2 regions of the Nonomuraea coxensis DSM 45129 genome follow, and region 1 is predicted to be linked to the other one. Evidence: riboswitches for the same ligand, from Rfam matches in the RefSeq annotation. Region 1 holds a riboswitch; the other holds the start of a gene.

Region 1 (3,197 bases):
GGCCTCGTCGAGCAGCAGCCCGTGCTCGCGCTCGACGAGACGGGCGATGGCGAGGTTCATGGCCCGGCCGCCGACGGGCACCGTGGCCGCGGCCACCACCGCGCCGTGGGACAGGACGGCCACGCGGGCCACGTCCTGCCCGATGTCGATGACCATCCGCCCGGTGCCGTCGCGTACCTGCACGCCCGCGCCCAGCGCCGCCGCGAGCCCGTGCGGGACGAGCATGAGCCCGCGGGCCTCGGCGTCGTAGGCGACGTCCCGAAGGGCCGCCTTGTCGATGGACGTGGCGCCCTCCGGCAACGCCATGACCAGGCGCGGACGGGCCGCGAAGGGCCGCCGGTGCACCTTGCGCAGGAAGTGCCTGACCAGCCGCCGGGTCAGCTCGCCGTCGCCCGGCAGGCCCGCGCTGACGGGCCGGCAGGTCTCGTGGCCGCTCGTGGGGTCGGCCTCCGCGCCGTACTCCACGATCTTGCCTGTCCTGGCGTCGCGGACGACGGCGGAGGGCTCGTCCAGGACGATGCCCCTGCGCTTGGCGTAGATCCGCGTGCGCGCGGCCCCCAGATCCACGGCCAGGTCCAGGCCGAGGACACTCATGCCTGTCCAGGCGATTTGTCCATCATGTCGGGATTTGTATCCGCTCGTACCCCAACGCAACACCAGGAACCGAGCGGTACCCCTTTACCTGACGGACCGGTTTCGCGTCGTAAGGGACACCGTGCGAAGCTGGGGGTGTCCCAACACCATGGAGGTCCTCAATGGCGGAATCACCGGAGCCGGAAGTCAGCGAAACTCCCGAGGACGAGATGAAGCGCAAGTTCCGCGAGGCGCTTGAGCGCAAGCGTGGCCAGCACGCGGCCGGCGGCGCGGGTGGCAGGGGCGGCGATCCGTCGAAGATCCACGGTACGCACGGCCCGGCCGCGAACAAGCGATCCTTCAGGCGCAAGAGCGGCGGCTGAGTCAGCAGGTCCGGCAGGTCCGGTAGCCCAGGGAGGGCGCGGTTATTCCGCGCCCTCCCTTTTCTTTGCCCGGCGGCCAGGTAGATCTTTTGTCCGATTCGTGACGATTCGTTTGCTTTCGTCCCTGTGTGCGTGGTTAAGTGTGGCCCATTCAACCAGCCGAATCCCGAACCTCTCGGGAACCGGGGACCCAGTCCGTTGGGGTGAATCCGGCAGCACGCCGGTAGGGCATCTCCTCGTCCGAACCCGTCAGCTAACCCGGTAGGCGTGATGGAGAGGACCCCCGCATGTCGTACCGCGTCACACCCCCGGACACCGGATCCCCACCGGCCGAGATTCCCGACAGCGTAGTGCCGGCCGCCCGCTGAGCGGCTCTTCGTCCAGGCTCCTCCGCGCTCCGCGCAGCCTCCCCCGTCAGGTGTTCTCCCCTGGCTGCGCCCTTCTCCCCTGAGCGCGTGTCCCTGTCCCTCGCAAAGGACCTCACTGCTCCATGTCTGCTTATTTCGGCCTGCGCTCCTGCGCCGTGCTCGCCGCCTGCTCGTTCGGCGCGCTCACCGCCGTCTCCGCCCCCGCCCACGCTGACACCGACGAGAAGATCCTGCTCAAAGGCTCGACCACCGCCTCCTACTTCTGGGACGACGGCTCCGGCAGGGCCGGGGACACCGGCCTGCCGGCCAGCGGCAAGCCGATGCAGAAAGGGCTGGCCGCCAGCCCGAGCTGGCCCCTGCTGACCGAGGGCTACGTGATGTACAAGGGCAAGAAGATGCCCTTCTTCGTGGGCGACCGCGGCCCAGGCGTGCCCTCCAACCGGGGCATCATGCTCGACCTGGACGCCAAGACCTTCGCCGAGCTGACCGGCGGCCGGTTCAACTCCGCCACGCTGGGCGTGGACGGCATCGGCGGCCAGGGCCACATCAAGGTCGACTACGTCATCACCAAGTGGGGCCCCGGGGTCGGCAAGAAGAACCACCCGGTCCCCTTCTCCACCGGCGCCTGGTCGCGGCGTGACAACAACCCGGCCGAGCCCCCGAAGGTCCTGGCCGAGGAGAAGCCGGCGACGACCGGGACCGCGCAGCCGGCGAAGGTCAGGACGAAGACCGGCACGCAGAGCGCGGCGAAGGCCGTGCAGGAGAAGGCGGGCCAGTCAGAGACGCCGGCGCAGGGCGTGGCCGGCGGTTCCGCCGGTGGCGCGGCCGTCCAGCTCGCGGCCGGCCAGGCCGGGACCGTCCGCCAGGGCGAGTCCGCGCAGGCGGGCACCGGCGTGGGCGGCGCCCTGCTCTGGGCCGCCCTGGCCCTGGGAGGCGGGGCCGTGGTGCTGGGCGGTAACCGCCTCCGGCGCCTGCTCAAGCGCGGCGCCTGAGCCGGCGCCGGCATCCGCTCAGAACGCTTTACGTCACCGGACCAGAATGAGATTCTGGTCCGGTGACGACCCGCGTAACCGCCAACGGCATCGACATCGCCTACGAGAGCTTCGGCGACCCCGGAGGCCGCCCGCTGCTCCTCATCATGGGCCTCGGCGCCCAGCTCATCCACTGGGACGAAGGGCTCTGTGAGCTCCTGGCCGAGCAGGGACACCACGTGGTCCGGTTCGACAACCGCGACGCGGGGCTGTCCACGCACGTCGGTGGGGCGGGGGTGCCCGGCGCGGGCACGGCTCCGCCGTACCTGCTGGACGACATGGCCGAGGACACCGCCGGCCTCATGGACGCCCTCGGCTGGCCGCGGGCCCACGTGGTGGGCGCCTCGATGGGCGGCATGATCGCCCAGACGCTGGCCATCCGCCGTCCGGAGCGCGTGCTGACCCTCACCTCGATCATGTCCACCCCCGGCCCTGAGATCGCGCCGCCGACGGCGGAGGCCGCCGCGATCCTCATGGCCCGGCCGGCCGCCGACCGCGACGGCGTGCTGGAGCAGGCCGTACGCACCTGGACAATGATCGGCTCGCCCGGCTACGAGCTGGACCACGAGCGCATCACCACCCTCGCGGGACTGGCCTACGACCGCTGCTTCGACCCGGCGGGCACCGGCCGGCAGCTCGCCGCCATCATGGCGTCCGGCAGCCGGGTCGAGGCGCTCGGCCGGCTGACCGTGCCCACCCTGGTGCTGCACGGCGAGGCCGACCAGCTCGTCCCCCTGGCGGGCGGCGAGGCCACCGCGGCGGCCGTCCCGGGGGCTCGCCTGGTGACGTACCCGGGGATGGGGCACGACCTGCCGCGCGCGCTCTGGCCCGACATCGTCGCC
Region 2 (3,197 bases), 2.0 Mb from region 1:
AAGTCGGTCACGCCGTCGCGGATCAAGGAGAACATCGACGTGTTCGGCTTCATCCTGGACGCCGAGGACATGGCCGCCATCGGGGCGCTCAACCAGGGCAAGCGCCTCGGGCCGGACCCCGACACGTTCAACGGCGCCTGAACCCTCTACGATCTCGCCTTGTGCGAGATTTTGCGTGGGGCATAGCGGCGACCGGCGGCATCGCTCAGACCGTGGGGGCGGCCATCGCGGCCGAGCCGGGCATGCGGGTGGCCGCCGTCGGCTCCCGCGACCTCGGGCGGGCGCGGGCGCTGGCCGCGACGCTGGGCGCGGAGTCGGCGTACGGCTCCTACGAGCACCTGTGCGCCGACCCGGCCGTGGACGCGGTCTACGTCGCCACGCCGCACGCCCAGCACCTCCCGGTGGCGGCGGCCGCCATCGCGAACGGCAAGGCCGTGCTGTGCGAGAAGCCGCTCGCGGCGAGCGTGGCCGACGCCGAGACGATGGTGCGCCTGGCGCGTGAGGCGGGCGTCTTCCTCATGGAGGCCATGTGGATGCGGTTCAACCCGCTGATCCGCCTGATCGCCTCCGACGAGCGCTTCGGGGAGATCCGCTCGGTGCAGGCGTCCTTCGGCTTCGCGCACCCCTATGACGCCGCGCACCGGCTGTGGGCGCCGGAACTGGGCGGCGGCGCGCTGCTCGACCTCGGCATCTACCCGTTCGGGCTGGCGCAGCTGCTGCTCGGGATGCCGGAGAGCCTGCGGGTCACGGGCTCCCTCGCGCCCAGCGGCGTGGACGCGGAGGCGGCCGGGCTGCTGACGTACGCCGGGGGGCGGCACGCCGTGGTGGCGACCTCGTTGCTCGCGCACTACCCCAACTCCGCCCACGTCGTGGGCACCGGCATGCGGGCGGAGATCCCGGCGGCGTTCTGGGCGCCGCAGCGGATCGTGCTGTCCGCGCCCGGCATGGAGCCCGAGGAGCACGTGCTCGATCCGGCCGACAACGGCTACGCGGGCGAGGTGCGCGAGGTGCGGGCCGCCGTGGCCGAGGGGCGGACCGAATCGGCGATCATGCCGCTTGACGAGTCCCTTGCCATGATGGTGCTCCTCGCCGACGCCCGGCAACAGCTCTCCTGACCTGGCTTTTATGGAGTTGTAATCTCTTGCCGTGTGTATTACCTTATGGTGCACCTCAGGGCATAAGTCCGTTTTGTCGGATTATGTCTGACCATCGCAAGTGAGATCACATCACAGGATCGTCCTGTGACCGCTGAATCCGCCACGCGCGGAACCGGGGACCCACGTCCTTCGGGGTGAATCGGCACCACGTGCCGTAGGACAGCTTCCACGTCCGAACCCGTCAGCTAACCCGGTAAGCGGCATGGAAGCAAGGAGTAACCCCCTCGATGGCCAAGCACCGCTTCACCGCTGCCCAAAAGCTGAGCCTCGCCGTCATCGGCGCGACCGTGGCCGCCGCCACGTTCGGCTCGCAGGCCGCGTACGCCGACACCCCTCCGGTCACCGGGCAGCACGGCGGCAGCACCCTCAACAACCCCGCGGAACGCTCCGCCCCCCGCGCCCGCGCCCAGGAGAGCAGGATCCAGGTCACCGCCGACCAGGTGCTGGCCGTGGCCCGCTCCCAGGTGGGCACCAGCGAGAACTCCGCCGGCGGCGGCACCCCGTACCAGCAGTGGTACGCCGCCTCGCAGCGGGCCGCCGAGACCATCGCCCGCGACGGCGGCACCCCCGCCGGCTACCTCAACGCCCCCTGGTGCGCGATGTTCGTCTCCTGGGTCGGCGAGAAGACGGGCGCCCGCCCCCAGGTCGGCTGGGACGCCTACACCGTCACCCACGCCAAGTGGTTCAAGGCCAACGACCGCTTCGGCACCCTCGCCAAGCCCGGCGCGGTGGTCTTCTTCGCCTGGGACGGCAGCAAGAGCCTCGACGCCATCGACCACGTCGGGTTCGTCGTGAAGGACAACCAGAACGGCACCATCTCCACCATCGAGGGCAACACCGGCAACGGCAAGGTGGAGGAGCGCGTCCGGCCGAAGTCGCAGGTCGTCGGCTACGGCTACCCCGAGTACGCCTCCTGACCTCCCTCCCGCACGCCCCCTGACCTTCCGCACGTACGAGCGCGTGTCCCTTTCGCCCGGGGACGCGCGCTCGTCGGCGTCGGCGGCCCCGCCCGTCAGGGCGGCGTGGGCTCCTCCAGCAGCCGCAGGCTCTCGCGGGCCCACGCGGCGCGGGCCGTCGCGACGGCGATCTGGCCCGCGAAGACGTGCGCCTTCAGCGCGGCGATGCGGTCGTGCTCGCCCGCGGGGCGGTTCTTCAGCCGCTCCTTGAGCAGGGGCGTGTCCTTGGCCAGCAGCGCCTCCCTGTGCGCCCGCCACTCGGCGGCGAGCTGCTCCTGCTCGGCGATGAACGCCTTGAGCACCGACGCCGCCCGGTCCGGCTCGATCATGTCGAAGAACAGCGCCTGGAGGAAGAACGCGTCCCGCGCCGGCGGCGGGGTGTGGGCGGTGCCGAGCCAGGCGCGCAGCTCCGCCAGGCCGCGCTCGGTGATGGAGTAGACGGTCCGCCTCAGCCTGGTGCCCCGGATCTCCTTCTGGCCCTCGATGAGCCCGGCCTGCTCCATCTGGCGCAGCGTGGGATAGATCTGGCTCTGCGGCGCCGACCACACCCAGCGCGGGGCGGCCTCGAAGAAGCGGGTCAGCTCGTACCCGTTCATGGGGCGCGCCTCCAGGACGCCGAGCAGCGCGTGCTGAAGCGACATGCCCTCCAGCATAGGGAGAGCCTGATCCGTTCCTCTAGAACAGGTATGGAGATACATGTATTGTCCTCCCTGTCTTCGGAACGATCTCGCGAGCAGGGTGGGCGACCGATGGAGCACTTACCGGACGAGCTGTCCAGGGCCGGGCGGGCGCTGGCGGCGGCGGGGCTGGTGACCGCGTTCGGGCACGTCTCCGCCCGGACCGGCGGCGACCGGCTGCTGATGACGCCGCCGGTCCCCCTCGGCACCCTCACCGCCGCGTCCCCGTACGCCGAGATCCCCCTCGACGCCGCCGACCTGCCCGCGGGGGCGCCGCGCGAGGCGTGGATCCACGTCGAGATCGCCCGCGCCCGCCCCGGCGTCCTGGCCGTCTGCCGGGCGCAGCCGCCCACCGCCACCGCCCTCGCCGCCGCCGGGGTGCCCATCCGGCCGCTGCACGGGCAGGG

The links. Region 1 has a riboswitch for cyclic di-AMP ahead of Nocox_RS43435 (hypothetical protein). Riboswitches for the same ligand answer to the same signal wherever they lie in the genome.
Region 2: it holds a riboswitch for cyclic di-AMP, as region 1 does, so the genes downstream of both, Nocox_RS25135 (CHAP domain-containing protein) here and Nocox_RS43435 (hypothetical protein) in region 1, are expected to answer to the same signal.

The regions. Positions count from the first base shown of each region.
Region 1 covers NZ_CP068985.1:7,325,279-7,328,475, reverse strand. Annotated here, with positions in the region: gene Nocox_RS34305 (rod shape-determining protein) at 1-594, opposite strand, end outside; gene Nocox_RS34300 (DUF5302 domain-containing protein) at 756-956, shown strand; cyclic di-AMP (ydaO/yuaA leader) riboswitch at 1,104-1,239, shown strand; gene Nocox_RS43435 (hypothetical protein) at 1,447-2,316, shown strand; gene Nocox_RS34290 (alpha/beta fold hydrolase) at 2,379-3,197, shown strand, end outside.
Region 2 covers NZ_CP068985.1:5,321,277-5,324,473, forward strand. Annotated here, with positions in the region: gene Nocox_RS25125 (aldo/keto reductase) at 1-141, shown strand, start outside; gene Nocox_RS25130 (Gfo/Idh/MocA family protein) at 162-1,115, shown strand; cyclic di-AMP (ydaO/yuaA leader) riboswitch at 1,237-1,372, shown strand; gene Nocox_RS25135 (CHAP domain-containing protein) at 1,385-2,074, shown strand; gene Nocox_RS25140 (PadR family transcriptional regulator) at 2,170-2,754, opposite strand; gene Nocox_RS25145 (class II aldolase/adducin family protein) at 2,863-3,197, shown strand, end outside.